DNA from 3 places in the Streptomyces lasalocidi genome. Region 3 is predicted to be linked to each of the others. Evidence: riboswitches for the same ligand, from Rfam matches in the RefSeq annotation. Region 3 holds a riboswitch; each other region holds the start of a gene.
What was found. Region 3 has a riboswitch for S-adenosylmethionine ahead of E4U91_RS09805 (aminotransferase class V-fold PLP-dependent enzyme). Riboswitches for the same ligand answer to the same signal wherever they lie in the genome.
Positions count from the first base shown of each region.

Region 1: it holds a riboswitch for S-adenosylmethionine, as region 3 does, so the genes downstream of both, thrC (threonine synthase) here and E4U91_RS09805 (aminotransferase class V-fold PLP-dependent enzyme) in region 3, are expected to answer to the same signal.
Region 2: it holds a riboswitch for S-adenosylmethionine, as region 3 does, so the genes downstream of both, E4U91_RS31135 (amino acid ABC transporter permease) here and E4U91_RS09805 (aminotransferase class V-fold PLP-dependent enzyme) in region 3, are expected to answer to the same signal.

Region 1 is NZ_SZNQ01000001.1:3,550,091-3,560,127, reverse strand. It holds gene E4U91_RS15835 (ROK family protein) at 1-13, opposite strand, end outside; gene E4U91_RS15830 (extracellular solute-binding protein) at 141-1,418, shown strand; gene E4U91_RS15825 (DUF3263 domain-containing protein) at 1,434-1,652, shown strand; gene otsB (trehalose-phosphatase) at 1,806-2,663, shown strand; gene E4U91_RS15815 (alpha,alpha-trehalose-phosphate synthase (UDP-forming)) at 2,651-4,057, opposite strand; gene E4U91_RS15810 (glucosyl-3-phosphoglycerate synthase) at 4,146-5,090, opposite strand; SAM riboswitch class I at 5,221-5,366, shown strand; gene thrC (threonine synthase) at 5,385-6,671, shown strand; gene E4U91_RS15800 (MoaD/ThiS family protein) at 6,668-6,946, shown strand; gene E4U91_RS15795 (cold-shock protein) at 7,373-7,576, shown strand; gene groL (chaperonin GroEL) at 7,975-9,597, shown strand; gene E4U91_RS15785 (NADH:flavin oxidoreductase) at 9,835-10,037, shown strand, end outside.
Region 2 is NZ_SZNQ01000001.1:6,886,782-6,896,818, forward strand. It holds gene E4U91_RS31085 (LuxR C-terminal-related transcriptional regulator) at 1-448, shown strand, start outside; gene E4U91_RS31090 (MFS transporter) at 723-2,183, opposite strand; gene E4U91_RS31095 (TetR/AcrR family transcriptional regulator) at 2,357-3,010, shown strand; gene E4U91_RS31100 (TetR/AcrR family transcriptional regulator) at 3,100-3,672, shown strand; gene E4U91_RS31105 ((2Fe-2S) ferredoxin domain-containing protein) at 3,747-4,172, opposite strand; gene E4U91_RS31115 (ATP-binding protein) at 4,527-5,000, shown strand; partial or broken gene E4U91_RS39255 (dihydrofolate reductase family protein) at 5,131-5,304, opposite strand; gene E4U91_RS31125 (SDR family oxidoreductase) at 5,452-6,162, opposite strand; gene E4U91_RS39665 (putative leader peptide) at 6,371-6,505, shown strand; gene E4U91_RS31130 (glutathione S-transferase C-terminal domain-containing protein) at 6,908-7,807, shown strand; SAM riboswitch class IV at 7,875-7,985, shown strand; gene E4U91_RS31135 (amino acid ABC transporter permease) at 8,403-9,380, shown strand; gene E4U91_RS31140 (amino acid ABC transporter ATP-binding protein) at 9,377-10,037, shown strand, end outside.
Region 3 is NZ_SZNQ01000001.1:2,183,745-2,193,781, forward strand. It holds gene E4U91_RS09785 (NYN domain-containing protein) at 91-1,434, opposite strand; gene E4U91_RS09790 (hypothetical protein) at 1,502-1,741, opposite strand; gene E4U91_RS09795 (rhomboid family intramembrane serine protease) at 1,938-2,681, shown strand; gene E4U91_RS09800 (Lrp/AsnC family transcriptional regulator) at 2,678-2,959, shown strand; gene E4U91_RS09805 (aminotransferase class V-fold PLP-dependent enzyme) at 3,039-4,406, opposite strand; SAM riboswitch class IV at 4,620-4,736, opposite strand; gene trpD (anthranilate phosphoribosyltransferase) at 4,835-5,899, opposite strand; gene qcrB (cytochrome bc1 complex cytochrome b subunit) at 6,032-7,669, opposite strand; gene qcrA (cytochrome bc1 complex Rieske iron-sulfur subunit) at 7,666-8,724, opposite strand; gene qcrC (cytochrome bc1 complex diheme cytochrome c subunit) at 8,721-9,533, opposite strand; gene ctaE (aa3-type cytochrome oxidase subunit III) at 9,598-10,037, opposite strand, start outside.

The DNA.
Region 1 (10,037 bases), 1.4 Mb from region 3:
TGACATGTCTCACGGGGGACAGTGTGGCCCCAGGACCCGCAAGAGGTCTAGTCCACTTGCGTGGTGTAGACCTTATTCCGATAAACGGACCAGGGGTAACGGCCATGGTTCACCCGCACTACCGGTCAAGGGGATGACACGTGCAGCGGCGCGCTTGGCGTACGGGGACGATCGCGGCGGTGGCCGCGCTGGGGATGACGGGGGTCCTCTCCGGCTGCGGGCTCGGCGGCGGCTCGGGCGAGGTGACGCTGAAGCTGGTCGCGGCCGACTACGGCGACAGCCCGGCCAACAGCTCCAAGAAGTACTGGGCCGACCTCGTCGACGCGTACGAGGCCCGGCACCCGGACGTCCACGTCGAGGTGAGCGTCTACTCCTGGACCGAGGTCGACCGCAGGGTCCGCCGCCTGGTCGACGCCGGCAAGGCGCCCGACATGGCCCAGATCGGCGCCTACGCCGACTACGCGGCCGAGGACCGGCTCTACCGGGCCGGCGACGTGCTCTCCATCCCCGTCCAGGCCGACTTCGTGCCCCAGCTCTCCCAGGCCGGCGAGGTCGACGGCGTGCAGTACGGCATGCCGTTCGCCGCCTCCACGCGGCTGCTGTTCTACAACAAGACCCTGTTCAAGAAGGCCGGCCTCAAGCCGCCCACCACGTGGGCCGAACTGGCCGCCGACGCCGCCGCGCTCAAGGACGAGGGGGTGACGTACCCGTACGCGCTGCCGCTCGGGCCGGAGGAGGCCCAGGCCGAGACCCTCCAGTGGCTGCTCAGCGGCGGGGGCGGCTACACCTCCACCGTCGGCGGGTACGGCCTGGACGCCGCCGAGAACATCGAGACGTTCACATGGCTGAAGGACGAACTGGTCGGCAAGGGGCTCACCGGGCCGGTCGCGCCCGGCAAGCTGAACCGGGCGGCCGCGTTCGCCGCCTTCGCCGACGGCCGGGTCGGCATGCTCAACGGGCACCCCTCCCTGATGAAGACGGCGGAGGAGAAGGGCGTGGAGTTCGGCATGGTGCCGATGCCAGGCAAGGACGGCGCCGCCCGCAACGCGCTGGGCGTGGCCGACTGGATGGCCGCGTTCAAGCAGAACGGCCACGGCGAGCAGATCGGTGACTTCCTCGACTTCGTCTACGGCGAGAAGAACGTGCTCGCCTTCTCCCGCGAGTACGACCTGCTGCCCGTGACCACGTCGGCGAGCGGGACGATGGCCACGGCGGCCGGCGACCAGGACCTCAAGCCGTTCCTGGACGAACTCCCGCTGGCCGAGCTGTACCCGGTCGGCCGCACGTCCTGGGCGACGGTCAGCGCGGCCCTGAAGAAGCAGATCGGCACGGCGGTGTTGCCCGACGCGAGCCCCGCGCTGGTCCTCGGCGAGCTCCAGACCAGGGCGATGACCGCGGACACCAGTACCTCGGGCTGAGCTACCGTGCGGGGTATGGAGCAGCGGGAGCGGGACATCCTCGCGATGGAGCGCCGCGGGTTCTCGTCACCGGGGGCCAAGGAGCGGGCGGTACGGGAGGAGTTGGGGCTGGCGCCGGTGCGCTACTACCAGCTCCTCAACGCCCTGCTGGACGATCCGCGGGCGCTGGAGCACGATCCGGTGACGGTGAACCGGCTGCGGCGTGTGCGGGACGCGCGGCGGGGTGAGCGGTAGTCGTGCGGGGCGTGTCTCTGCGGACGTGCGTCGTGGGGGGTTCGGTGCGGTGCCGGGTGCGAGTGGTGGGTGGCTGGTCGCGCAGTTCCCCGCGCCCCTGAGGGGGCGGGGCAGCCCCCGGTTTTTCAGGTGGCCCCCGTTAGGGTCGGTGTCATGGGAAGCCCTGAGACGTATTCCGCCGAGAGTCTGCCCACGCCCCGTACCGCGGCCGGGAGGGACGCGCTGGAGGCGCTGGTCGCCCGGCCCGGGCGGGCCGTCGTCGGCCTCGACTTCGACGGCACCCTCGCACCCATCGTCGAGGACCCCGAGAAGGCCCGCGCCCACCCCGACGCCCTGCCGGCCCTCGCCGCCCTCGCCCCGCGCCTGGCCGGGGTCGCCATCGTCACCGGCCGGCCCGCCGAGGTCGCCGTGCGCAACGGCGCCTTCGCCGGGGCACCCGGACTGGAGCACCTGACCGTGCTCGGGCACTACGGCGCCGAGCGCTGGGACGCCCGTACCGGCGAGGTCACCGCCCCCGCCCCGCACCCCGGTCTCGCCGGCGTCCGCGCCGAGCTGCCTGCCGTGCTGGAGCGGGCCGGGGACTGGGACGGCGTGTGGGTGGAGGAGAAGGGGCGGGCCGTGGCCGTGCACACCCGCCGGGCCACCGACCCCGACGGCGCCTTCCGCGCGCTGCTCGGCCCGCTGCGGGACCTCGCCGGGCGGCACGGACTGGTCCTCGAACCCGGGCGCCTGGTCCTGGAGGTGCGCCCGGCGGGCGTGGACAAGGGCGTCGCGCTGACCGAGTACGTCCGGGCGACCGGCGCCGGGACCGTGCTGTACGCCGGGGACGACCTGGGTGACCTGCCCGCGTTCGCCGCCGTGGAGCGGCTGCGCGCCGAGGGCGTCGCCGGACTGCTGGTGTGCAGCGGCAGCGCCGAGGTCACCGAACTCGCCGACCGGGCCGACCTGGTGGTGGACGGCCCGGAGGGCGTCGTACGGCTGCTGCGGGCGCTCGCGTCTCAGCTGGACTGAGCCGTCAGGGCGTTCAGCTGGTCCAGGAACCACTGTGCCGGCGGCAGCGCGGTCGCCGCTGCCGCCAGGCGCTTGGTCCGCTCGGCCCGCTCCTCCGCGGGCATGGTCAGCGCCTCGTGCAGGGCCCGGGCGGTGTCGACCACGTCGTACGGGTTGACCGCGAGGGCGTCCTCGCCGAGCTCCTCGAACGCTCCGGCCTCCTGGGACAGCACCAGCACGCAGCCCTCCTCGGACAGGACGGGCATCTCCTTGGCGACCAGGTTCATGCCGTCCCGGATGGGGTTCACCAGGGCCACGTCGGCGAGGCGGTAGGCGGCCAGGGAGCGGGCGAAGTCGTCCTTGACGTGCAGCACGACCGGGGTCCACCCGGGGGTGCCGAACCGCTCGTTGATCCGCTCCGCGGTGCGCTGCACCTCGGCCGTGTAGTCCCGGTACACCGCGAGGTCCTGCCGCGAGGGGTAGGCGAACGCCACGTGCACCACGCGCTCGCGCCACTCGGGGTGGTCCACCAGCAGCTGCTCGTAGGCCAGCAGGCCGCGCACGATGTTCTTCGACAGCTCCGTGCGGTCCACACGCACGATCGCCCGGCGGCCCGCGCCGATCTCCTCGCGCAGCCCCGCCATCCGCTCGTCCACGTCGGACCGGTGGGCCCGCTCGCGCAGGAACTCGCCGTCCGCGCCGAGCCCGTGCACGCCGATCCGGGTGTCGCCCGTGCCGCCCGCGAACTGCTCGCAGCAGGCGGTGAACGCGTCCGCCCAGCGCCGGGTCAGGAAGCCCAGCCGGTCGGCGCCGAGCATGCCGCGCAGCACCTGCCCGGCGATGTCCCGCGGCAGCATCCGGAAGTACTCCGGCGGTGCCCACGGGGTGTGCGAGAAGTGGCTGATCCGCAGGTCGGGCCGCAGCTCGCGGAGCATCCCGGGGACCAGGGTCAGGTGGTAGTCCTGCACCAGCACGGCCGCGCCCGGCGCCGCCTCCTCGGCGAGCGCCTCGGCGAACGCGCGGTTGTACGTCTCGTACGACGCCCACTGGCGCCGGAACTCCGCGTCGAAGACCGGCTCCAGCGGGGTCTGGTAGAGCATGTGGTGGACGAACCAGAGCACCGAGTTGGCGATGCCGTTGTACGCGTCCGCGTGCACGTCGGCCGGGACGTCCAGCATCCGGGTGCCGGGCTCGCCCTCGCCGCGCCGCACGGCCTCCCGGTCGCCGTCGGACAGCGCCGAGCACACCCACAGCGCGTCCGCGTCCGGGCCGATCGCCGACAGCCCCGACACGAGCCCGCCCCCGCCCCGTCTGGCGGTCAGCGAACCGTCCTCGCCCACCGTGTACGACACCGGTCCGCGATTGGACGCGACCAGCACCCGAGCCTTCTGATCAGCACCGCGCGTGAGAGCCATACGCCTCAACCTAGCCCGACCCGTAAACGCTCAAACGTACGGTTCCACTGGGCGAGCGACCGTATACGGGCCGTCGGGTCCGGGGCCCTCACGCCACCTTGCGGGTCGTGTACTCGGCTATGTCCGTCATCGGGGGGCGCTCCTCCGTGTCCACCGAGTACGTGCGGGGCTCGAAGCCGGAGTCGGTGCGTTCGAACTGGGTGAGGGCCGGGCGGATCAGGTGGCCGCGGGCCAGGCGGAGCTGGGCCGTGCGGTAGATCGCCGCGGCCATCCGGCCGAGGGCCTGGCCGTCCTGGTGGCGGTGCTTGCGCACCCCCAGGTCGACCTGGGCCAGGGCGTCCAGGCCCACCAGGTGCAGCGCGTCGACCAGCATGCCGAGCTCGACGCCGTAGCCGACCGGGAACGGCAGCTGTTCCAGCAGGGAGCGGCGGGCCGCGTACTCGCCGCCGAGCGGCTGCACGAAGCCGGCCAGCTGGGGCCAGTGCATGTTCAGCAGCGGGCGGGCCATCAGCTCCGTCACCCGGCCGCCCTGGCCGGCCGCACCGCCGAGGGGGCGGTCGTACATGCCCTTGACCAGGTCGACGCCCGGCTCGGTGAGCAGCGGGCCGACCAGCCCGGTGACGAAGTCGGAGGTGAACTCCCGGAGGTCGGCGTCGATGAAGCACACGATGTCCCCGCCGGTCACCAGCAGGGAGCGCCACAGCACCTCGCCCTTGCCGGGCACGGCGGGTATGCGCGGCAGGACGGCGTCGCGGTGGACGACCCGGGCACCCGCGGCGGCGGCCACCTCGGCGGTGCGGTCGGTGGACCCCGAGTCCACCACCACGATCTCGTCCACGAGCGGCGCCTGCTGCACGAGGTCGTGCCGGATGACGGCCACGATCTCGCCGACCGTCTCCTCCTCGTTCAGCGCGGGCAGGACGACGGACACGGTCAGGCCCGCGGCGCGCTTGGCGGCCAGCACCCGGTGGAGGGGGCGGTCGGCCACGGACCAGGACCGGGTGGCCAGCCAGCGCTCGACTTCTTCCAGCACGGTCAGTGGCTCCTCACGGTTGTCTCGCGGTTCGGACGACTATCTCAACTGTCCTGGTCGTCGGTTACAGTCTTGGACAACGCTGGTGACCATCGCATGTCGGGGTCGGCCCGCGTCCACAACCACATACAGCTCATCCAGAGGGGCAGAGGGACACGGCCCGATGAAGCCCCGGCAACCCTCCAGTCGGTTCTCCTGACCTGTGCAGCGAGGCTCCCGGCTAGGGAAGGTGCCAAATCCGTCTCACGGCGAGATGCGTCGTGAGGAAGATGAGGAGAAAGGGCCTCGCCTCACATGGCTGCGCAGACTGTTGAAAGCACCACCGACTCCACCGTCGACCTCGGCCCCGCGGCTGCCCTGAGCTGCCGCGAGTGCGGCCACCGCGTCCCGCTCGGACCGGTCTTCGCGTGCGAGGAGTGTTTCGGCCCGCTCGAGATCGCCTACGACTTCTCCGCCTACGACACCGAGGAACTGCGCAAGCGGATCGAGGCGGGCCCGGCGAACATCTGGCGCTACGCGCCGCTGCTGCCCGTCCCCGCGGACGTGGCCGACAAGCCGAACATCAACCCCGGCTGGACCAAGCTCGTCCAGGCCGACAACCTGGCCCGTGAGCTGGGCGTCGAGCCCGGCAAGCTGTTCGTCAAGGACGACTCCGGCAACCCGACGCACTCCTTCAAGGACCGCGTCGTCGCGCAGGCCCTGGAGGCCGCGCGCGCCTTCGGCTTCACCACGCTGTCCTGCTCCTCGACGGGCAACCTGGCCGGCGCGGTGGGCGCCGCCGCCGCCCGGGCCGGCTTCCGCAGCTGCGTGTTCATCCCGCACGACCTGGAGCAGGGCAAGGTCGTCATGGCCGCGGTCTACGGCGGCGAGCTCGTCGGCATCGAGGGCAACTACGACGACGTGAACCGCTTCTGCTCCGAGCTGATCGGCGACCCGGCGGGCGAGGGCTGGGGCTTCGTCAACGTCAACCTGCGGCCGTACTACGCCGAGGGCTCCAAGACGCTGGCGTACGAGATCTGCGAGCAGCTCGGCTGGCGGCTGCCGGACCAGATCGTCGTGCCGATCGCCTCCGGCTCCCAGCTCACCAAGATCGACAAGGGTCTGCAGGAACTGATCAAGCTGGGTCTCGTCGAGGACCGGCCGTACAAGATCTTCGGCGCCCAGGCCGAGGGCTGCTCCCCGGTGTCGACCGCCTACAAGGCCGGTCACGACGTGGTCCGCCCGCAGAAGCCGAACACCATCGCCAAGTCGCTGGCCATCGGCAACCCGGCGGACGGGCCCTACGTCCTGGACATCGCCCGGCGCACCGGCGGTGCCGTGGAGGACGTCACGGACGAGGAAGTCGTCGACGCCATCAAGCTGCTGGCCCGCACCGAGGGCATCTTCGCCGAGACGGCGGGCGGGGTGACCGTGGGCGTGGCGCGCAAGCTGATCGGCGCCGGCGTGCTCGACCCGTCGCTGACCACGGTCGTCCTCAACACCGGCGACGGCCTGAAGACCCTCGACGCGGTGGCCGGCACCGGCCTGACCGCCACCATCCGCCCGACCCTGGACTCCTTCCGAGAGGCTGGCCTCGCATGAGCGTGACCGTCCGCATCCCCACCATCCTGCGCACCTACACCGGCGGCCGGGCCGAGGTCGCCGCCGAGGGCGCGACCCTCGCCGAGGTGATCGAGGACCTGGAGAAGCACCACACCGGCATCGCCGCCCGCGTCCTCGACGACCAGGGCAAGCTGCGCCGGTTCGTGAACGTCTACGTCAACGACGACGACGTCCGCTTCGAGCAGGGCCTGCAGACGGCGACCCCGGACGGCGCGGGCGTCTCCATCATCCCGGCCGTCGCCGGAGGTCAGTAACCCTCGGTAATAGCGATGACCGCGCGTACATCGAATTGCCCCCACCGTAAGAGAAGCGGAGGGGGCAATTCCATGTGATTGAGCGCGGTACAGTTGGGGAACCCGCCCCGGATCCATGAATCGGCGGGCCTTGATTCCTGCCGCGTGCCCGATGAGAAGTAGCCAAACTGTGCACTGCTCCCGCGGCTTATGTGCCTTTTGTGGAGCCCGACTTGCCCTGAATTCGGGCGAATTCTGGCCACATTCCGGATCGTCTGCGTCCAGAATTCTCGTCCGATTGACCTGTTGCAGACGGCAGTTGGACAGATACATTCAGCCGCGGTCGACGCGTTCCGGCGCACGCCCCCAACCAGTCTGGGGGGTGAGGTCTGACCCGGATCCGCGAAGTGCGGATCTGTGCAAGGGCCAGTAATAGGGGAGTTAGGCATGGCTCAGGGCACCGTCAAGTGGTTCAACGCGGAGAAGGGGTACGGCTTCATCGCGGTCGACGGTGGTGCGGACGTCTTCGTCCATTACAGCGCCATTCAGATGGACGGCTACCGCACCCTTGAAGAAGGCCAGCGGGTCGAGTTCGAGATCTCGCAGGGCCAGAAGGGCCCGCAGGCCGACATGGTTCGCGTCACCGCCTGAACGTTCACCGCCTGAACGTTCTTCCGCAGTCACTCACCGAGGGGTCCGCGCCCGCCCAGGGCGCGGACCCCTCGCCCGTGTGCGCGGGGTCTCGCGGGGCCGGCCCTGTTCGCCTCGGGCTGAGACGTGGCCCGGTCCCCGAGAGCCGCTTGCGCCCGCCCGCCGCCCGACCGCCGCCCCCCAACGAGCACTCGCTCCGCGAGCGCGCCTTGCACTCTCGTAGTGCGAGTGCTAATCATTGGCGTTAGCACTCTGAAGGTGAGAGTGACAGCGAAGGACCGGGTCGGTGAGGCCCGCGGGCCGGGTGGGGCAAGGAACCACCGGGTCGGCGAGCCGTCCGTCGCGGGCGCGGGCGCGGTCCGAAGGAATCACCCCCAGTCCTGGAGGGACCACTTCACATGGCCAAGATCATCGCGTTCGACGAGGAGGCGCGGCGCGGCCTCGAGCGCGGCATGAACCAGCTCGCGGACGCCGTCAAGGTCACCCTCGGCCCCAAGGGCCGCAACGTCGTCCTCGAGAAGAAGTGGGGCGCCCCCACGATCACCAACGACGGTGTCTCCATCGCCAAGGAGATCGAGCTCGAGGACCCGTACGAGAAGATCGGTGCCGAGCTCGTCAAGGAAGTGGCGAAGAAGACGGACGACGTGGCCGGTGACGGCACGACGACCGCCACCGTCCTGGCCCAGGCACTGGTCAAGGAAGGCCTGCGCAACGTCGCCGCCGGCGCCAACCCGATGGCCCTCAAGCGCGGTATCGAGAAGGCCGTCGAGGCCGTCTCCGCCGCCCTGCTGGAGCAGGCGAAGGACGTCGAGACCAAGGAGCAGATCGCCTCCACGGCCTCCATCTCCGCCGCCGACACCCAGATCGGCGAGCTCATCGCCGAGGCCATGGACAAGGTCGGCAAGGAAGGCGTCATCACCGTCGAGGAGTCGCAGACCTTCGGTCTGGAGCTCGAGCTCACCGAGGGCATGCGCTTCGACAAGGGCTACATCTCCGCCTACTTCGCGACCGACATGGAGCGTATGGAGGCCGTCCTCGACGACCCGTACATCCTGATCGCGAACTCCAAGATCTCCAGCGTCAAGGACCTGCTCCCGCTCCTGGAGAAGGTCATGCAGTCGGGCAAGCCGCTGCTGATCATCGCCGAGGACGTCGAGGGCGAGGCCCTGTCGACCCTGGTCGTCAACAAGATCCGCGGCACCTTCAAGTCCGTCGCGGTCAAGGCCCCGGGCTTCGGCGACCGCCGCAAGGCGATGCTGAACGACATCGCCATCCTCACCGGCGGCGAGGTCATCTCCGAGGAGGTCGGTCTCAAGCTCGAGAACACGACCGTGGACCTGCTGGGCAAGGCCCGCAAGGTCGTCATCACCAAGGACGAGACCACGATCGTCGACGGCGCCGGCTCCTCGGAGCAGGTCGCGGGCCGCGTGAACCAGATCCGCGCCGAGATCGAGAACAGCGACTCCGACTACGACCGCGAGAAGCTGCAGGAGCGCCTGGCGAAGCTCGCCGGCGGTGTCGCGGTCATCAAGGCCGGTGCCGCCACCGAGGTGGAGCTCAAGGAGCGCAAGCACCGCATCGAGGACGCCGTGCGCAACGCCAAGGCGGCCGTCGAGGAGGGCATCGTCGCCGGTGGTGGCGTGGCCCTGCTCCAGGCCTCCCAGGTGTTCGAGAAGCTGGAGCTCGAGGGCGACGAGGCGACGGGCGCCCAGGCCGTCAAGCTCGCGCTCGAGGCCCCGCTGAAGCAGATCGCCGTGAACGCCGGCCTCGAGGGCGGCGTCGTGGTGGAGAAGGTCCGCAACCTCACCCCGGGTCACGGCCTGAACGCCGCGACCGGTGAGTACGTCGACCTGGTCGCCGAGGGCATCATCGACCCGGCCAAGGTGACCCGCTCCGCGCTGCAGAACGCGGCCTCCATCGCCGCGCTGTTCCTCACCACCGAGGCCGTCATCGCCGACAAGCCGGAGAAGGCCGCTGCCCCGGCCGGCGGCGGCATGCCGGGCGGTGACATGGACTTCTGATCGACCCCGGTCGATCAACCGTCCTGCGGACCGAGGGCGGCACTCCCCGTACGACGGGGGGTGCCGCCCTCGGGCGTTCCCCGGTGCCGGCCGGGGTGGCCGGGGCGGGCCGGGTGGGCTGAATCACACCGCTCGGGGAGCGGCGGCGGAATGAGCGGGCGCACGGGACCCGTTGACGTGGGCGTGGCATGCATGCGCGTGCACATACCAGCCGGTATACCCCCAAGGAGCCCCCACGTGACCGCGACCACCGCCGAGTCCACCGAGCCCACTCCCGGGTCGTCCGCCTCCCGCGCGGCGCAGATCCTCGCCCGGCCGGTCTCGATCAACGGCCTGACCGTGCCGAACCGCATCGTGATGGCGCCGATGACCCGCATGTTCTCGCCGGGCGGCGTCCCGGGCGAGGACGTGGTGTCGTATTACGCCCGCCGCGCCGCCGC
Region 2 (10,037 bases), 4.7 Mb from region 3:
CCGCTGCGCGCTCGCAGCGGACACCGAAGCGGAGCCCGACCCGCTCATGCAGACCAGCGTCATCGCCACGCCGCCGGACCCGGTGCCCGCTCACCTGTCGGCCGCGTGGGCGGTCACCGAGCTGGAGAGCTGCGCCGAATGCTTCGCCGAACTGGGCGCCGTCTGGGACGCGGCGCGGGCCAGAGCCCTGCTGCGCACGCGCCAGCCGGCGAAGAAGGGCCGCCCTCCCGGTCGGCCCTCGCACGCTGACGCCCTGTCCCCACGGGAGGCGGAGGTGGCACAGCTCGCGGTCTCCGGCCTGACCAACCGGGAGATCGCCGTCACCCTCCACCTCTCCCCTCGGACAGTGGAGCAGCACATCGCCCGCGCCATGCGCAAGACCGGTGCACTCTCCCGCCGAGACCTTGAGCACAGGCTGGGGCGCACGCCTGAGGGCGACACCGGATGACGGCCAGGGACCGCGAGGGCCCAGGGCGTCGACCGCGGAGCGACACGTTCCCCCCCCCGCTCTGCTTTTGCGTGTGCGTACCCGTGGCATCGGCCGGACTTTTTGTCGTATCCGTAGGAGCCGGGTTCCGGATTGGCGCCGACCATGTGCGGCACTACATTCGGGCGCGCCGACGCCGAGGAACGTGCACACCGGGGTTCGACATACGGCTGTGACGGACGCGCTGGTGTCTGGCCGTCAGACGTCTCGCTTGAACAGCCCTGGCTGCGATGGTTCAGGCTGGCTCCTCGACGGAGTGGGAGTCGGTGAGCGTGAGCGCACCGCCTGTCGCGATCAGACCGACGATCACTGCGAGTACGGCGTACGTGATCCGCTCGCCGTGGAAGAAGGAGTGCACGAGGTCGCTGCTCCACACGCCCGCGGGCAACTGGGTGGTGACCAGTGCGGCGATCAGGGTGCCGACGACAGCGGTGCCGACGCTGGTCCCGACCTCCTGAGCGGTGTCGTTGAGGGCGGTGCCGATCGACGTGCGGTTGGCCGGCATCGCGTCGACCAGGGCGATGGCGCAGATCGTCATCACGGTGCGCAGCCCGATCGTCATCACGACCATGGAGACGGCGATGGCGGCGTACCCGTGGTCGACGACCCAGGCCAGGCCGGCCAGGGCGGCGGCCAGACAGGCCGCGCCGACCAGGCAGGCGACCCGGTGCCCGAAGCGCTTGCCGAGCCATTCCGACAGCGGCGTCGCGACGATCATGGTCACGATGATCGGCAGGTTCGCAAGGCCCGCCCTCACGGGGCTCCATCCATAGGCGTACTGGAAGTGGAGGATCAGCCCGAACATCACGCCGGCCATCGCGATGGACGTGCCGATCTGAGCGATGGCCGCGCCGCGGACGGTTCCCCTGGAGAAGACTCTGAGGTCGAGCATGGGCGCGGCGCTGCGGCGCTCGTGCCGCACGAACGCGAAGCCGGCGGCCACGGCGCCGAGAATCGATGTGATGGTCGCCGAGGAGAGCCAGCCGTGCTCGACGCCGCTTGTCAGGGAGTAGCAGGCCAGGCCGATGGTGAGGACGCTCAGGACGGCGCCCGGCAGGTCGAGCCCGTCCTTGGTCAGGTCCTCGGGTTGGTCGGCGGCTACTCCGAGGCGCACCCCGATGGCCGCGATCAGCGCGATCGGCGCGTTGACCACGAGCAGCCACTCCCAGCGCACGTGAGCGAGGGCCGTGCCGCCCAGCAGCGGGCCGAGGACGAAACCGGACATGCCGACGACGATCATCAGGGTCATCGCGCGCATGCGCAGCGCCTGGTCGTCGAACAGCCGGAAGACGAGGGAGTTGGTGATAGGTGCCATGGCAGCGGCGGCGATGCCGAGCCCGGCGCGCAGCGCTATGAGCTGCCCTGCGGAGTTGACCGCGACGACGCAGAGGCTGAGCAGCCCGAAGGCGGCGAGGCCGACGAGCAGGACGCGGCGTCGACCGAGCCGGTCGGCGAGTGACCCTGCCGTGAGGAGGAGGCCGCCGAAGGTCAGTGAGTAGGCGCCGGTGACCCATTGCAGGGCGGTCGTGCCGCTGCCGAGATCGCGGCCGATGGTGGGGAGCGCGATGGAGAGCAGCGTGTTGTCGACCATCTCGACGAAGAAGGCCAGGCAGAGCGCGGCCAGGGGGATCCAGGCGGCGCGCAGCGACGGATAGGTCTGGCCCACAGGTGGAGCGGAATCGGTGACGGCGGTCATGGCTGGCCCCTTTCCGAGCGCCGTAACGAACGACGTTCGATAGTAGAACGTCGTTCGATGCTAGAACGTTGTTCGATGTGGAGGCAAGCTGTGATTGGATGGATGCCATGACAGGCCCGCGCACGCTTTCCTCGAGAGGCTCTCCCCGGGGGCGCAAGCGTGCTTCGCACTCGCTGGAGGCGGTCCTCAGCGCCGCCGTGGCCCTGCTCGACGAGGCCGGCGCACCGGCACTGACGTTCCGCGCGCTCGCCGCCCGCCTCGGCACCGGCGTCGGCACCATCTACTGGTACGTCTCAAGCAAGGAGGAACTGCTCGACCGCGCCACCGACCACGCGATCGGCGGGGTCCTCGCCCTCGTCGAAGGGCAGCCGCAGAGTGACGACCCCATCGCTGACCTCCGTGCGATGGCCATCACACTGTTCGACGCGATCATCGACCGGCCCTGGCTGGCGGCGTACTTCATGCGCAACACCGACGTGCAGGGCAACTCGCTGCGGCTGTACGAGAAGCTCGGCCAGCAGACCCTCCGCCTCCACCTCACCCCGCGGCAGCGTTTCCACGCAGTGTCCGCGATCACGAGCGTTGTCATCGGCACGGCCGCCGACCTGGGCGCGGAACTCCCGCAGGAAGTCCTCAATGGCCACATGGACCGCGACGCCTACCTGGACCGCTTCGCCGAGCAGTGGCGGTCGCTCGACAGCGCCGCATTCCCGTTCGTACAGCAGATCGCCGACGAATTCGCGGGACACGACGACAGGGACCAGTTCCTCGCCGCGCTGGAGCTGACGTTGTCAGGGCTCCGCCTTCAGGCCCAGTGGGTTCCTTGATCTGGACCGACGAAGGCACAGTGACTGCCGCCCTTCCGTAAGACGCGCGGGGGGTCTGGTCGTCTGCTAGGGAGCGTCAGCTCGACCGTGTGGCGATTCCGGACCTGCGCGAGCGGCTATTCGCGGCCACGGAACGGGTGGTGGCCCGCGACGGCGCCGCGGCCTTGACCAGCCGCGCGGTCACGGCGGAGGCGGACTGCGCCAAGAGCGTGCTGCACACACACTTCGCCAGCCTGGACGAGTTCATCGCCGAACTCGTCCTGGACCGTTTCCCCCGCAGCGCCCGCCAGGCTGGGGCGCTGGAGGCCAAGGTGGGCCGTGCCACGGTCGCGGAGAACCTCCAGGAGGTCGTCGGGGCCCTGCTGGACTCCCTGCCTCCCGCGGTGGTGGGCCTGGCGATGACCCGCCCCGCGGCCGCGTCGCACACCCGCGAGGGCCTGCAGTCCGGCGTGCCCGCGTTCGATGCGATCCAGCAGCACGTCACCGCCTACCTCCAGGCGGAACAGCACGCCGGCCGCATCCCCGCAGGCAGCGACGCCGCCACCATCGCGCTCGCCCTCGTCGGCACGACCCACCACCTGCTGATGACCCGCGACCCCGCACGGCCCACGGACACCGCGGCGACCGCGCAGCGGCTGCTGGCCGTGTTCCTGCCCTGCTGAGGCCCTGTCGGCACCCTGGGAGGCCGGCACCGGCAGCAGGCCTTCAGTTCCTCCTGGCCGCTGGTGTGTGGGTGCTACGCGTCGTGAAGTTCAGCGCGGACGCGGCGTGAGGGCTGAAAGGCATACAGATCGAGGACGCCGGGAGGCTCCGCCAGACCGGGGCCGCCCTCGCGGACCCAGGCAGTGATGTCGGCGACGGCGCCCGGGTCGTTGACCTGGCCGAGCCATACCGGCCGGCCTCCGGCCTTCCGTCCTTCAGCGGAGGGCTGGATCACGATGACGTTGGCTCGCTCACACGCGTCGAGGCAGTCGGTCCGCCGCACCGTGGCAACCCCTGCCAGTGCTGACCGCACCTCGGTGAGCTGCGCCTCGTGGTCGAGGCGGGGCACCTTGGCTGTCGTTCCGCAGCAGCATCCCCGGCAGACGGTGACGGTGCACCGGGCGCCGCCGGTCGCCTGTGAGGGGGCAGCGGTACGGTCGCGTCGGCTACGCCTGCTCATGAGATGTCCTTGGGGAGGTTGTGCGCCCAGGCGCGTTCGCGCAGTAGGCGCGGGCCGTTGACGCCGACGATGACGGTAGAGCCTACGTGGCGGACGACGCCGAGTGGCAGGCTAAGCGTGCCGATCAGGTCCCAGGCCAAGGGCACGGTGATGAAAACCCCCGGTGCGGTCTTCGCGGGCTGAAGTGCAGGGGGACGAGTATGTCGGGTGAGTACAGGCGGAGGGGCGGCTCCTCCAGGCCGTGGCTGGACGCACTGCCGTGCCGGCGGGGAGCTGGCCGGTCGGTGTGAGGCGTGTACCCGCACGGGTCCGGGTACTCCGGGGCCGTGAACGGGGAAGCGAAAGGCTGCCGTGATGGAACCAGTCCCGGTCAGTGTGGATGCGCCGGACGAGCAGGCGATGCAGACCACCATGGCTCTGGAAGGCAATGGAGCGAGCATTGCCCAGGCCCGCCACCTTGCCGCGCGGTTCCTCACCCAGGCCCAGGCCGCCCACGAGCTGCCTGTCTCCCAGCGCGCCGTCGACCTGACTCAGCTGGTGGTCAGCGAGCTGGTCACCAACGCCCACAAGCACGCGCCGGGCCTGGCGCTGATGCAGCTGCGGATCGTCGGTGATCTCGTCGAAATCATGGTGTGGGACTCCGCGTCACAGCTGCCGGTGGCCCGGACCGCGGACGCCGGCCGCGTGGGCCGGCACGGGCTGGAGATCGTGAAGGCGGTCGCCCAGGACTACGCGGTCCAGATGGAGCCGGTCGGCAAACGCGTCACCGTCCGTATCGCCCTGCTCGACGACCCCGGCGGCGCCGTCACCGGACGCGGCTCCCTTTGACCGACCACCTTGTGCCCTTCCGGGAGGCGCCCGGCGAGCCGCTCCTCGTGCGACAACTGGGCGGGCAAGCCCCCCGATGGGGCGGACGCCCTTCTCGCTACGGCGGCCTGGACTCGAGTGGGCCCTCGCCTCACCTTCGCCAGAAGAGGTGGTGCGTCACACCGCCAGGGCTGAGCACGACCTCCAGGTGGAACCGGTCGCGCAGCTCATCGGGGGATTCCCAAAGTCGCAGTCCGGACCCGAGCTTCACCGGCGAGACCGCCACATGCAGGGTGTCGACGAGGCCGGCATCGAGGAATTGAGCGTGCTCACCGGCACCGATTCCGTCACTGGAGTCGTTGAAGTTCCAAGGCGTGTCAGGAAGCGGCCCTGAGGGCCCAGCGCATCGCGGCGGCCGCCTGCCTCAGTGCCGCCCCGGCCGTGTACCTGCACGCGGCCGGGCAACCGGGCGTCACCAGGGCAGCGGCCCGTTCACGTCGACGTACGTGCCGGTCGGACCGTCCGGGCCCAGCAGGGCCATGCGGACGATGACCTCGGCGCCCTCCTCGACGGTCTGGGTGCCCGCGTGCCCGTTGAGGTCGGTCGCGGTGAAGCCCGGCTCGACGGCGTTGACGCGCAGCTCGGGGAACGCCTTCGCGTACTGGACGGTGATCATGTTCACCGCCGCCTTCGACGCGGGGTAGGCGACGCCCGGGTAGGCGAAGGCGGGGTCGCCCTCGGTGGTGACCCGGGTCAGCGAGGCGAGCCCGCTGCTGACGTTGACCACGACCGGTGCCGCGGACCGGCGCAGCAGCGGCAGGAAGGCGCGGGTCACCCGGACCACGCCGACGACGTTCGTCTCCAGCACGGTCCGCAGCGTCTCGGGGGTCAGGTCGGCCGGGCCGACGAACGCGTGGCCCTCGCCCCGCTCCTCGATGCCGGCGTTGTTCACCAGGACGTCCAGGCCGCCGCTCTCCGCCTCGACCGTCTTGACCGCGGCGGCCACCGACGCGTCGTCGGTGACGTCCAGCAGGACGGCCCGGGCGCCCAGCTGTTCGGCGGCGGCCCGGCCGCGCCCGGCGTCCCGGCTGCCGACGTAGACGGTGTGGCCCGCGGCGACGAGCCGGCGGGCGGTCTCGAAGCCGAGACCCTTGTTCGCTCCGGTGATCAGTGTGGTCGTCATGCGTCCAGCCTCGCGCCGGACGGCGTCCCGAGGCAGTGCCCCCGTGTTCCTGGGGGTGACAGGACCAGGCACGCCCGGCCGCGGGGAAGCGTGCCGCGCGGCACGCGTTCAGCGGTGCCCTGCAACCAGCTGGTGGACGACCCCTTGACGGGGCCTGGAGGCGGATCGACACTCGGAGGCGGGAATCCTAGTGAACAGGTAGGGAAACATGAGCCACGCGGAGCCGGTCACCACCCGGGCGAGCCGAACCGGCCGTACGACGTGGTCGTCACCCCTGCTCACCTCCCGCCGCCACATCGATCTGCAGCGCGTGTGCAGCGCCATCAGGGCCGCCCGGGTCTGACCCGGGTCCGTCCGGCCGCGCCCTGAGCGGGCGGCGAGACACAAGCCCCGGGGGACCGGGAGGACCGGGACCGCGGGGCCGGCCGTGACCGCGGGGCCCGCTGCGCGTCCGGACGACGACGCCGGTCGGGGGCCGCGCGCAGTGCGCCACCAGGGGCCTCCTCCGGTACGTCCGGGCCTGCCACCCTCTCCCGCAGCGATCCCGTCACGCGTCCGCGCCGTCCCGGGCGTCCGCGTCCCGCGCCGGTGCCGTCCGGGGCCGTCCTGTGCGTGCCCTGCCGTCCATGCACCGTCCGTCACCCGCAGCCGCCTGCCCCTCGTCGCCGCCGCCCTGCCGCCGAAGCCGTCCGCAGCCGCCTCCACCGCGCGTACCTCGCGTCGCGCCCGCCTTTCGGGGAGAGACATGTCCGTCACGCCACTGGCCGCCCATCACCCGTCCGACCGGCCCGGCCCCGCCTTCCGCGGGCGCATCGGCCGCGACGCGCGCAGCGGCCACTACGCCGTCCCGCGCCGCTACCGCCTGCACCTGTCGCCCGCCGACCCCGACGGGCTGCGCATCGCCGTCACCCACAGCCTGCTCGGCCTCGACACCGCCTGTCCCGTGACGGTCCTGCCCGCCGTCCCCGACTGTCCCGACGGCGGCCACTCCGCGCTGCGCCCGCTCTACGAGGCCAGCGCCCACCACTACACCGGGCCCGCCCTCGGCCCCGTGCTCAGCGACGACTGGTCCGGGCGGATCGTCTCGACCCACGGGCCCGACATCGCCCGCGACCTCGCCCGGCACTTCGGGGGCGGCCGGCCCTCGCTGTACCCGTGCGGCGCCCAGTCGGAGATCGAGGCCGTGCAGCGGATGTGCGCCCAGGGCGTCGAACAGGCCGCGCAGCGCGCCGGATCGGCCGACGCCGACCCGCGGGAGCGTGCCGAAGCCCTGGACACCCTGCTCGACACCCTCGACGTGCTGGAGCGCGGACTCGCCGCGCAGTCGTACCTGATCAGCGACCAAGTCACCGCTGCCGACGTCGAGTTGTGGGTCACGCTGGTGCAGCTCGACACCGTGCACCGGCACCACCTCGACGCCTCGGCCGTGCGTCGCGTCGCCGGGCACCCCGCCCTGTGGGCGTACGCGCGTCGCCTCACCGCGCACCCGGCCTTCGGCCGCCACCTCGACCTCGACGGCATCGCCCGCCGCCACGAGGCCCGTTGCCGGGGCCTGGAGGCCGCCGGTGCCGCCGTCCAGATCCTGGACTGGGCGGCCCTCGCCATGGACGCCGACCGCGCCCGGCCGCAGGTCGAACGGCCCTGAGCGGGTCCAACCCGTGGACCGGCGTTGACATCACGGGCGGGGACTGTCTTAACTTACGGCCCAGAACGGTCAAGAGCGTCAGCGACAAGCCCTGGCTTGCTGACCGGCAACCCTCGCACCGCGGTGGGGTGCCCCAGGTGACGACCGGACCGGACGACGGATTCGGTAAGCGCGAGAGCCCCGTACGGGGCCGGGACAGCCCCCGCACCAGGGGGCCGGAACAGAGACGGTGACCACGATGTACGCAGCCGACAGGACGGCCCCCCGCCGCTCCCGGGGCTGCGTACGGCCGTCCGCCGACCAGCCCGCCCCGCTCGTGGCCGACCGCGCCGTCGATCTGCTCCGGGTCAGCAGCGCACTGTGTACCGCACCGGGCCGCGCCCGCTGTCGGGGCTGACACCACCCCCGAGCCGCGTACCCGACGAACACCGCCCGAGCGGTGTGCCGTTGTCCGCCCCGCCCCGGTCGCCTCATCCCACCGTGCGCCGCGTCCACCGCCGCGCCGTCCGAGCGGTCCCCGCCGCCCGGCCGGCGCGCCGCGACCGTCCACGGTGAACCCCCGACCGGGGTGTCCGACTCCCGCCGGAGCCCCTCCATGAGCGAATCCCCGGCTGCCGTGTCCCTCGTCACGGCGCCACCCACCGACACACCGTCAAGACCGTTGTCGGCGCAGCGCGTTCAGCCGCTGCGCCGACCCGGGCGCTGGATCGCCACCGCCGTGGTCCTCGTCCTGGCCGCCCAGTTCGTGCACGGCCTGGTCACCAACCAGTTCTACCAGTGGGACCGGTTCGGCTACTGGTTCCTGCGCCCGACCATCCTCGACGGACTGCTGATCACCCTCGAGGTCACCGCCTGGAGCGCGGTCCTCGGCCTGCTCGGCGGGATCGTGTTCGCCCTGGCCCGGCTCTCCGGCAGCCCGGTGCTGCGGGCGGTCAGCTGGACCTACGTGTGGGCGCTGCGCTCCGTCCCGCTGATCGTGGTGCTGCTGTTCCTGTACAACTTCAGCGCCCTGTACCAGACGTTGAGCATCGGCGTCCCCTTCGGACCCGCGTTCGTCCGTTTCGACGAGTCGCGGCTCGCCACCGACATGGCCATCGCCGTCGTCGGCCTGAGCCTGCACGAGTCGGCGTACGCCGCCGAAGTCGTGCGCGGCGGCATCCTCTCCGTCGACCAGGGCCAGCACGAGGCGGCCGCCGCCCTCGGCCTGCCCAAGGGCTACCAGTTCCGCAGGATCGTCTTCCCGCAGGCGCTGCGCTCCATCACCCCGAACTACGTCAACCAGCTGATCAACCTGATCAAGAGCAGTTCGCTGGTCTTCTACGTGTCGCTGCTCGACCTGTTCGGCACGGCGCAGTCGATGGGCTCCACCTACCCCGGCGACATCGTGCCCCTGCTGCTGGTGGTCACCGTCTGGTACCTGATCCTCACCAGCGTCGTCTCCGTCATCCAGTTCTACGTCGAGCGGTACTACGCCCGGGGCGCCACGCGCACCCTGCCGCCGACCCCGCTGCAGAGGCTGCGCGCCGGCCTCACCGACGTGCGGGACCGCATCCGCAGGGAGGCCGCCGTATGACCACCGGGACCCTCGACCGGACGGCCGCGGCCGTCGAAGTGCACGACGTGCACAAGTGGTACGGCGCCCACCGGGTGCTCAACGGGATCGACCTGACGGTACGGCCGGGCGAGGTCACCGTCATCCTCGGCCCGTCCGGCTCCGGCAAGTCCACGCTGCTGCGGGTCGTCAACCACCTGGAGAAGCCCGAGGTCGGCTACGTCAGCCTTGACGGCGAGCCGATCGGCGTCCGCCGCAACGGCGACCGGCTGAAGGAGCTGAGCGAGCGCGCCATCCTCGCCCAGCGCAGCCGGATCGGGTTCGTCTTCCAGAACTTCAACCTCTTCCCGCACCTGACGGTCCTCGACAACGTGGCCGCCGCCCCCGTGGCGACCGGCAGGCTGAGCCGGCCCGAGGCCCTGGCCCTCGCCCGCGACCTCCTCGCCCGGGTCGGGCTCGCCGACAAGGCCGCCGCGTACCCACGGCAGTTGTCGGGCGGCCAGCAGCAGCGCGTGGCCATCGCCCGCGCCCTCGCCCTGCGGCCGGGGGTCATCCTCTTCGACGAGCCGACCTCCGCCCTAGACCCCGAACTCGTCGGCGAGGTCCTCGCGGTCATCAAGGACCTGGCGACCAGCGGCACCACCCTGCTGATCGTGACGCACGAGATCGGCTTCGCCC
Region 3 (10,037 bases):
TTGCGAGCAACTCACGACCCGTGAGAGTCGGTTGACGCTACGTTGCACAAGGCGGCCGTCAATTCGGGCATTGAACGCGGAACTTGCCCTTCAGGACAACCGCTTCAGGAGTACCGCAGAAGCGACCGGTCGGGCACCGACCCGGGCGACGCCGTCGGCGACCTCCCGGTCGGTGGACGCGACGATGACCGGCCGGCCCGGCGGTTCGGCCCGCACCAGCTGCCGGATCAGCTCGTCGGCGGTGACCCCGGGCTTGGAGAACAGCACCCGCACCCCCCGCGGCGGGGCCAGCAGCACGGGCGCGGCGAGTTCGGCGCCGTCGAAGACGCACGTCACCTCGGCGCCGGTCTGCGCGGCGAGCTGCGAGAGCTGCCCGAGCAGCCGCAGCCGCTGCTTCTCCAGCGGCATCTGCGGATAGCCGGTCTTGGTGACGTTGTAGCCGTCGACGACCAGGTGCGCCTGCGGCAGCGCCAGCAGCTGGTCGAGAATGGCCGGATCGTGCTCGGACAACGCCCGTGCGGCGATGTCCTTGGGGCTCATCCGGCCCGGCTCGACCGCGTCCACGGTCTCCGCCGGGCGCACCGACACCGGCGGCAGGGCCAGTTCACGGCGCAGCCCCTGGGCGGCGTCCAGCACGGTGTCCAGCAGCAGCCGCACCCGCATGTCCTCGACGCTGCGCCCCTCGCGGGCCGCCTTGCGGCCGGCCTCCAGGGCGGCCTCGGTCTCGGCGAGCCGCGCCTTCAGGCGCCGGGTCTCGCTCTCGGCGGCGGACACCTGCGCCTGCCCCTCGGAGCGCACCGTCTCCATCTCGGCCTGCGCCTTGCGCAGCGCGGCCTCGCCCCGCTTGACGTCGCTGAGGGCGGCCCGCAGCTTGCGGTGGAGCGCCTCGGCCTCCTTGCGGGCCGTCTCCAGCTCGGTGCGCAGCCGCTCGGTCTCCGTGCGGGTCTGCTCGCGGGACCGGTCCAGCTCGGTGCGCAGCCGCTCCAGCTCGGCCCGGCTCTCCTCGTCGGCGCGCTCGGCGTCGGCGCGCAGGGCCTCCTCGCCGGCCGCGGTCACCAGCTTCACCCAGCCCGCGGGGCGCAGCACGTAGGCCGCGGCCGCCACGTCGAGCGGGTCCGCGGCCGGGGGCGGCGAGCCCGAGTCGAGGGCGCCGCACAGCTCCGGCTGCGCCTCCCTGAGCTTCTCCCCGATCCGCTGGCGGAACAGCGGGTCGGTCTCCAGCGCGGCCGCCATCGCGTTGCCGGCGAACTTGGCCCGCCGGTTGGGCGCGAACCGCGCGTACTGGCGCAACTGCGCGGGCAGTTCGCCGAGCGTCAGGCCGCCGAAGCCGTCCGAGACGATCTGGACGACCCGGCGGCGCACACCGTCGGGCAGCGGACGGTCGAGCACCTCGGCGGCGCCGTCGCCCGGCCCCCCGCCTGCGGTCTCCACCATCCGTCACACCCCACTGCCTGTCCTCGGGATCCCGCTGCCGGGATCGCCTGTGCGGGGCCGCTCCCGGTCAGGAGTCGGCGCCCGGCCTGTCCACGAGTTCCACCTGGTCCACCGCGTTGCACCAGCGGCAGCGCACCGACTCGATGGTCTCACTGAGCACCTCGCGCTCCTCGACGCTCGGCTCGCCGGCCAGGTCGAGGTGGACGTACTCCACGACCTTCGACGAACGGGTCACGTCGAAGCGCGTGAGGTTGCCGCAGAGGGTGCAGCGCCACCGCGTCGTGGTGGTCGGCAGGGGAACCGTCATCGTGACCGTCCGCTTCCTTCTCGTGTGGTGCTCGTGGCGTTCATGGCGTTCTTCCGGCGCACCGCCCGGGGTGGTGCTCGCACGCCCCGGCCGTGTGGCTCGTAACCCTACGGCCTGGCGGGTACTCGCCGCCCGTCCGTCCACGGCGGCGAGGCGGTCCGTCCCGATCGGTCCGGTTACGTCATGCTCTGTGTTCATGGTCGGCGACTTCAGAGCCCTGGTGGGCGCGGCGGGCCGGGCGGTGCTCCGGCCGTCGGCGCCGGTGACGTACGGACTGATCGCGCTGTGCTGTGTGCTGTTCGTGCTGGGACCGGCCGGCGGGCTGAACCCGGCGTACGGCACCGGCGGGGAGCTGCTCGCCGCGCAGCGGGCCTACTTCCTTCGCTGGGGCGTGGTCCCGGCCGAGCTGTTCGCGGGGGTCCCGCGGGCGGTGCTGACCCCCGCCACGGCCCTGTTCGTGCACGGGAGCTGGGTGCACCTGCTGGGCAACATGCTCTTCCTCTACGTCTTCGGAGCGCTGACCGAGGACCGCATGGGCCGGGTGCAGTTCACCCTCTTCTACGTCGGCTGCGGCTGCCTCGCGCTGCTGGGCTACGCGGCCGCCAACGCCTCCTCCGCACAGCCGCTCGTGGGAGCGTCCGGGGCGATCTCGGCGGTGCTGGGGGCCTTCCTGTTCCTCTTCCCCCGGGCACGGGTGACCAGTCTCCTGCCGTTCCTGTTCTTCCTGCCCCTGCGGTTCCCGGCCTGGGTCGTCCTGCCCTTCTGGGCGGCGCTGCAGTGGCTCGCCGCGAGCCGCTCCCCGCAGGGGCCGGGGGTGGCCTACCTGGCGCACGTGGTGGGCTTCGGGCTGGGCTTCGCCTACGCGTGGGCCCGGTACGGCCCTGCGACTAAAGTGAAGGCCGCCCCGCCTCCGGCCCCCGAGGGAGAGAACCAGCCGTGATCACCGCGATCGTTCTGATCAAGACCAGCGTGGACCGGATCCCGGAGATCGCCGAGCAGATCGCCGCGCTCGAGAGCGTGAGCGAGGTCTTCTCCGTCACCGGGACCTACGACCTGATCGCCATGGTGCGGGTGCGCCGGCACGAAGACCTGGCCGAGGTGATCCCGGGCCGCATCAGCAAGATCCCCGGGGTGGAGGGCACGGACACGCACGTGGCGTTCCGCACCTACTCCCAGCACGACCTGGAGGCGGCCTTCGCGATCGGCCTGGACTCCTGACGCGGACTCCTGAGGCCGGATCGCCGACGCCGGACTCCTGACGCCGGACCGCCGACGCCGGACTCCTGGCGGCCGCCGGTCAGCCCACGGCCGGCACGCAGCGGCCGTCCTCGGTCCGGTAGCGCCACTTCGCGCCGTCGCTGACCAGCTCGCGCACCGCACCGATGAAGCGCTCCACGTGCTCGTCGGGCGTGCCGGCGCCGAAGCTGACCCGGATCGCGTTCAGCGACTTCTCGCCCGGGGCCGCCTCGGGGGCGCCGCACTCGCCCTGGGTCTGGGGGTCGGTGCCCAGCAGGGTGCGCACCAGGGGGTGGGCGCAGAACAGGCCGTCGCGGACGCCGATGCCGTACTCGGCGGAGAGGGCGGCGGCGAAGTGCGAGCTGTTCCAGCCGTCGACCACGAACGAGATCACCCCGACCCGGGGGGCGTCGTCGCCGAACAGGGACAGCACGCGGACCTCGGGGATCCGGGCGAGCCCGGCGCGCACCGTCTCGACCAGGTGCTGCTCGCGGGCGACCAGCGTGTCCCAGCCGGCCTCGGTGAGGGCCTTGCAGGCGGAGGCGATGGCGTAGGCGCCGATCACGTTCGGCGAGCCGGCCTCGTGCCGGGCCGCGCTCTCGTGCCACTCCACGTCCACTCCCCCGTCCTCGCGCCGGGTGACCTTGCGGCTGGCGCCGCCGCCCGCGAGGTAGGGCTCGGCCGCGCGCAGCCAGTCGGCACGGCCGGCCAGCACACCGGAGCCGAACGGGGCGTACAGCTTGTGGCCGGAGAAGGCCACCCAGTCGACGTCGAGGTCCCGCAGGCTCACCGGGTGGTGCGGGGCGAGCTGGGCGGCGTCCAGCACGATCCGGGCGCCGTGGGCGTGGGCGGCGGCGGCGAGCTCGCGGACCGGCCACAGCTCGCCGGTGACGTTGGAGGCGCCGGTGACGCAGACCAGGGCCGGACCGTGGGGGTCGCGGTCGGCGAGGGCGCGCTCCAGGGTCTCCACGGCCTGCCGGGGGGTGCGCGGGGCGTCCAGGTAGGTGACCCGGTGGTCCTGCCAGGGCAGCAGGGAGGCGTGGTGCTCGGTCTCGAAGACGAAGACCTGGCAGTCGGCGGGCAGGGCGCGGGCGAGCAGGTTGAGCGAGTCGGTGGTGGAGCGGGTGAAGACCAGCTGGTCCTCGGGGCGGCAGTCGAGGAACGCGGCGACCGTGCGGCGGGCGTTCTCGAAGAGGTCCGTGGACAGCTGGGAGAGGTAGCCGGCGCCGCGGTGGACGCTGCCGTAGTACGGCGCGTAGGCGGCGACGTCGTCCCAGACCCGCTGGAGGGCGGGGGCGCTGGCCGCGTAGTCGAGGGCGGCGTAGGTGACCTCACCGCCGGTGACGAGCGGGACGGCGACGTCCCGGCCCAGGACGGGCAGCGGGGCACAGACGGAGCGGTCGGCGGCAGCGGTGGTGGTGACGGACATGGCGGACTCCCGGACAGGCAGGCGTGACCCGTCACCGCACGAGCCGCCGGGACGCGCGTACGCGAACGGGACTCCAGCGCGGGACGAGGAGAGGAAGGGACGGCAGCAGGACTGCCGAGGGAAAGGCGTGCGGAGACGGGGCTCTGCGGCCCTAGCGCATTCGCTTGCTCACGGAAGACTCCTCGACGACCAGGACCCCTGGAATTCGCGAGGGGTCCGCGCTTGCCGCAGACCTCGCTGCCTGCGGCCTGGTCTTCACCCGGGGCACCCCGCCACGGACGGAGGGTTGCCGGACAGTCGGCCGGGGCCTCATGACTGTCACTCATGACCTGGGAAGGAAAGTACGCGACGTGATCGCGGTCCCGCAACTCCTGTCCGGATCGCGGGACCGCGCACGTGAACCGCCGGGTGCGGCCGGAAAACGGGCGTCAGGCGTTGCTGACCTGCACCCACCGCTCCAGCGTGCGTCGAGCCGCGCCCGAGTCGACGGACTCGGCCGCCCTCGCCATCGCGGCGCGGATCTGCTCGGTCAGCGGGGCGTCCGTGGGGTGCAGGGCGACCAGCGCGGCCGCCGAGTTCAGCAGCACGGCGTCGCGCACCGGGCCGTGCTCGCCGTCCAGGAGGCGGCGGGCGACCCCGGCGTTGTAGGCCGCGTCCGCGCCGCGCAGCGCCTCCACCGGGACCAGGTCGAGGCCGACGTCCCGCGGGTCGAAGGCCTCCTCGGTGACCTTGCCGTCGCGCACGGTCCACACCCGGGAGGTGGCGGTGGTGGTCAGCTCGTCGAGGCCGTCGTCGCCCCGGAAGACCAGCGAGGAGTTGCCGCGCTCGGCGAACACGCCCGCCATGATGGGCGCCATCCGCCGGTCCGCCACCCCGATCGCCTGGGCCCGCACCTTCGCCGGGTTGGCCAGCGGACCGAGGAAGTTGAACACGGTCCGCACGCCCAGCTGGCCGCGCGCGGCGGCCACGTGGCGCAGCGCGGGGTGGAACTTCACCGCGAAGCAGAAGGTGATCCCGGCCTCCTCGGCGACCTCCACCACCCGCTTCGGGCTGAGCTCCAGGTTGACGCCGAGCTTCTCCAGCACGTCGGAGGCGCCCGAGGCGGACGACGCCGCCCGGTTGCCGTGCTTGACGACCTTCGCGCCGGTGCCGGCCACGACGATCGAGGACATGGTGGAGATGTTCACCGTCTTGGCGCCGTCGCCGCCGGTGCCGACGATGTCGACGGTCGCCCCCGGCACCTCGATGACGTTGGCGTGCTCGTAGAGGGCACGCACGCAGCCGGAGATCTCCTCGACCGTCTCGCCCTTGGCGCGCAGCGCCACCGCGAAGCCGGCGATCTGCGCGTCGGTCGCCTCGCCGCTCATGATCCGGTCCATCGCCCACGCGGTCTCGTCCGCGGACAGGTCCCGGCCGTCCAGCAGGCCGTTCAGCACGGCGGGCCAGGAGCGGCCCGCCGCGGTGTCGCCTCCAGCGGGGGTCACAGCGCTCATCAGCCGCTCCTGGGTGTCTGTGGGACGAGGTAAAGAGTGCGGTGCCAGCCTATCCAGCCCCCGACAGCGCGAAGGGCCCCGTCCGAACACCGGACGGGGCCCTTCGACCGTGGCGTGGCGACGCCGCAGCGATCAGTGGTGGCCGTGGCCGCTCGTGATCTCCTTGTACTCCTCGACGGAGGGCTTGACGATCTGCGACTCCTCGCCGAAGTAGGCCTCGCTGAGCTTGGCGCGCACCTTCTGCGTGGCCCTGACCTTGCGCTCGACACCGTTCTCGTCGACCGCGGGGCCGAGCTGGAGCGGCTTGTACTGGTCGTGCGCGGTCAGCGTGTGCAGCTGCTCCTGGCTGAGCGGCTCGTGCACCTCGATGAACTCACCGTGCGGCAGGCGCTTGATGGTGCCGGTCTCGCGGCCGTGCAGCACCTTGTCCTTGTCCCGGCGCTGGAGGCCGAGGCAGATCCGCTTGGTGACGATGAACGCGATGACCGGGCCGACGAAGTACGAGATCCGGACGAACCAGGTGACCGCGTTGATCGACAGGTGGAAGTGCGTGGCGAAGATGTCGTTGCCGCCACCGATCAGCATCACGAAGTACACGGTCAGCCAGGCGACACCGAACGCCGTACGGGTCGGGGCGTTGCGCGGGCGGTCCAGGATGTGGTGCTCGCGCTTGTCGCCGGTGACCCAGGCCTCGATGAACGGGTAGGCGGCGATCGCGACCAGGATGACGCCGAACAGCACCAGCGGGATGAACACGCCCAGGACGAGCGTGTGGCCCCACAGGTTGATCTCCCAGCCCGGCATCGCGCGGATCAGGCCCTCGGCCATGCCCATGTACCAGTCGGGCTGGGCGCCGGTGGACACCTGGTCCGGCCGGTAGGGGCCGATGGCCCAGATCGGGTTGATCTGGGCGATCGCCGCGACGAACGCGATGACGCCGAAGACCAGGAAGAAGAAGCCGCCCGCCTTCGCCATGTACACCGGCAGCAGCGGCATGCCGACCACGTTGTTGTTGGTCTTGCCGGGGCCCGCGAACTGCGTGTGCTTGTGGTAGAAGACCAGGATCAGGTGGCCGACCACCAGACCGAGCATGATGCCCGGCAGCAGCAGGATGTGGATCGAGTAGAAGCGGGCCACGAAGTCGCCGCCCGGGAACTCGCCGCCGAAGAGGAAGAACGAGATGTACGTGCCGACGATCGGCACGGACAGGATCGCGCCCTCCATGAAGCGGACACCGGTGCCGGAGAGCAGGTCGTCCGGGAGCGAGTAGCCGGTGAAACCGGTGAACATGCCCAGGACGAACAGCAGGAAGCCGAACAGCCAGTTGACCTCACGCGGCTTGCGGAACGCGCCGGTGAAGAACACGCGCATCATGTGCACGAACATGCCGGCGATGAAGACGACGGCCGCCCAGTGGTGGATCTGCCGGATGAGCAGACCGCCGCGGACGTCGAAGGAGATGTGCAGCGTGGAGTTGAACGCCTCCGACATCATCTGCCCCTGGAGCGGGACGTAGCTGCCGTGGTACTGCACCTCGTTCATCGACGGGTGGAAGAACAGCGTCAGGTAGACACCCGTCAGGATGATGATGATGAAGCTGTAGAGGCAGACCTCACCCAGCATGAACGACCAGTGGTCGGGGAAGATCTTGCGCATGTTGGACTTGGCGAGGGTGTAGATCCCCAGCCGTCCGTCGGCCCAGTCGGCGACGCGCTCGCCGCCGGGTGCCTTCCCGCGCGAGCGGGAGGTGTTGCTCGCTGTAGTACTCATCCGCGCTCCCAGAAGGCAGGACCGACGGGCTCTTCGAAGTCGCCGAGCGCCTCGAGGTAGCCCTCGTCGTTCACGCCGATGCGCAGCTGCGGCAGGGCGTGACCGGCGGGGCCGAAGATCACCCGGGCACCGTCGGAGAGGTCGAAGGTGGACTGGTGGCAGGGGCACAGCACGTGGTGCGTCTGCTGCTCGTACAGCGAGATGGGGCAACCCACGTGGGTGCAGATCTTGGAGTACGCCACGATGCCCTCGTGCGACCACTCGAGCTCGCGCTTGTCCTTGATGTTCTCCGGCTGGAGCCGGACGATCATCAGGGCCGCCTTGGCGATCTCCTTCTGGAAGTCCTCGTCGTGCTCCTCCAGGCCCTCGGGCTTGGCGAACGTCAGCGAGCCGACGGCCACGTCCTCGGGACGCAGCGGCTCGTTGGTGTTCATGTTGACGAGGAGCTTGCCCTTGGACCACATGGTGTGGCGCAGCGAGGTGCCGGGCAGCGGGCCGAGGTCGCGCAGCAGCATGAGGCCGGAGAGCGGGACCAGGGTCAGCGCGCCCAGCATCGTGTTGCGGATCAGCTTGCGGCGGCCGATCGCGGACTCCTTGGCGCCCTGGCGGAAGTCCTCGTGGACCTTCGCGCGCAGCTCCGGGGACGCCTCGATCGGGTGGCGCTCGTCGGCGATCTCCACGTCGGACATCAGGGTGCGGGCCCAGTGGACCGCGCCCGCGCCGATGCAGAACAGCGCCACACCGAGGGTCATGCCCAGCGCGAAGTTCAGCGCGCTGACGTGACCGATCGGGAAGACGTAGATCGACCGGTCGTGCGGGACCGTCACGTACGAGACGATGAAGCCGACGGTGGCCAGCATCGACACCGTGAACAGCAGGGCGACCGCACGCTCGGACCGCCGGGCGGCCTCCTCGTCGATGTCCTGGATCCGGTGCTCGTGGGGCGGCAGCCCGGGGTCGGCGAACGGGTTCTTCTCGTCCGCCACGTCCACCGCGCCGTGCGCGTGGCCCTGCTGTGCGGGCAGGTTCTCTTCTGGAATGTCTTGGCTACTCATGACTTCTTGGCCTTTGCGGTCCGAGCGGCGACCCAGACGGCGACCGCGATCAGCGTGCCGAGCCCGAAGATCCAGCCGAACAGGCCCTCGCTGACCGGCCCGAGGCCGCCCAGCTCCAGACCGCCCGGGTTCTCGGTCTCGTCGCCGTTGACCGCGTTCAGGTAAGCGATGATGTCCTTCTTGTTCTGCTCCGACAAGGTGGTGTCGGGGAACGAAGGCATGTTCTGCGGGCCCGTCTGCATGGCCTCGTAGATGTGCTTCGGCTCCACGTCCGTCAGCGACGGGGCGAACTTGCCCTTGGTGAGCGCACCGCCCTTGCCGGTGAAGTTGTGGCACTGCGCGCAGTTGGTCCGGAAGAGCTCACCGCCCTTGGCGATGTCGGCACCCTCCGGGCCGTACTGCTCCTTCGTCGGGACGGCCGGGCCGGCACCGAGGGAGGCGATGTACGCGGCGAGCTGGTCGATCTGCGCCTGCGTGTAGATGTTCTTCTTCTTCGGCACCTGGGCGCCCTGGGAGGTCGCCGCGGGCATCCGGCCCGTGCTGACCTGGAAGTCGACGGCCGCGGCGCCCACGCCCACCAGGCTGGGGCCGTCGGAGCCGCCCTGACCGCCGGTTCCGTGGCAGCTGGCGCAGCCCACGGTGTAGAGCTTCTTGCCCTCGTCGATGGCGAGGGACTGGGCGGTGTCGTCGGCCTGCGCCTTCTCAGCGGGCGCGAACGCGGCGTACAGCCCCCCAGTGCATGCCAGCGCGAGGAGTAGGACGACGAGCGCCGCCAGCGGATGGCGTCGTCGTGCGGAGAGCTTTTTCACGGATTACCCCGGTGTCAGGATCTTCTGCGTCGGTGCTTCTGGAATGGTGCGGGTGCGGGCCCGGCTACTTGATCATGTAGATCGTGGCGAAGAGGCCGATCCAGACGACGTCGACGAAGTGCCAGTAGTAGGACACGACGATCGCGGCGGTCGCCTGTTCGTGGGTGAACCTCCTGGCCGCGTAGGTGCGGCCCAGGACCAGCAGGAAGGCGATGAGACCGCCCGTCACGTGCAGGCCGTGGAAGCCGGTGGTCAGGTAGAACACCGAGCCGTACGGGTCGGAGGAGAGCGAGAGCCCGTCCTTCTTCACCAGCTCCGTGTACTCGAAGATCTGACCACCGATGAAGATCGCACCCATGATGAAGGTGAGGCTGAACCAGCCCCGGAGCTTCTTCACGTCGCCCCGCTCGGCCGCGAACACGCCGAGCTGGCAGGTCAGTGAGGAGAGCACCAGGATCGTGGTGTTCGTCGCCGAGAACGGGAAGTTCAGGCTCGAGGCCATTT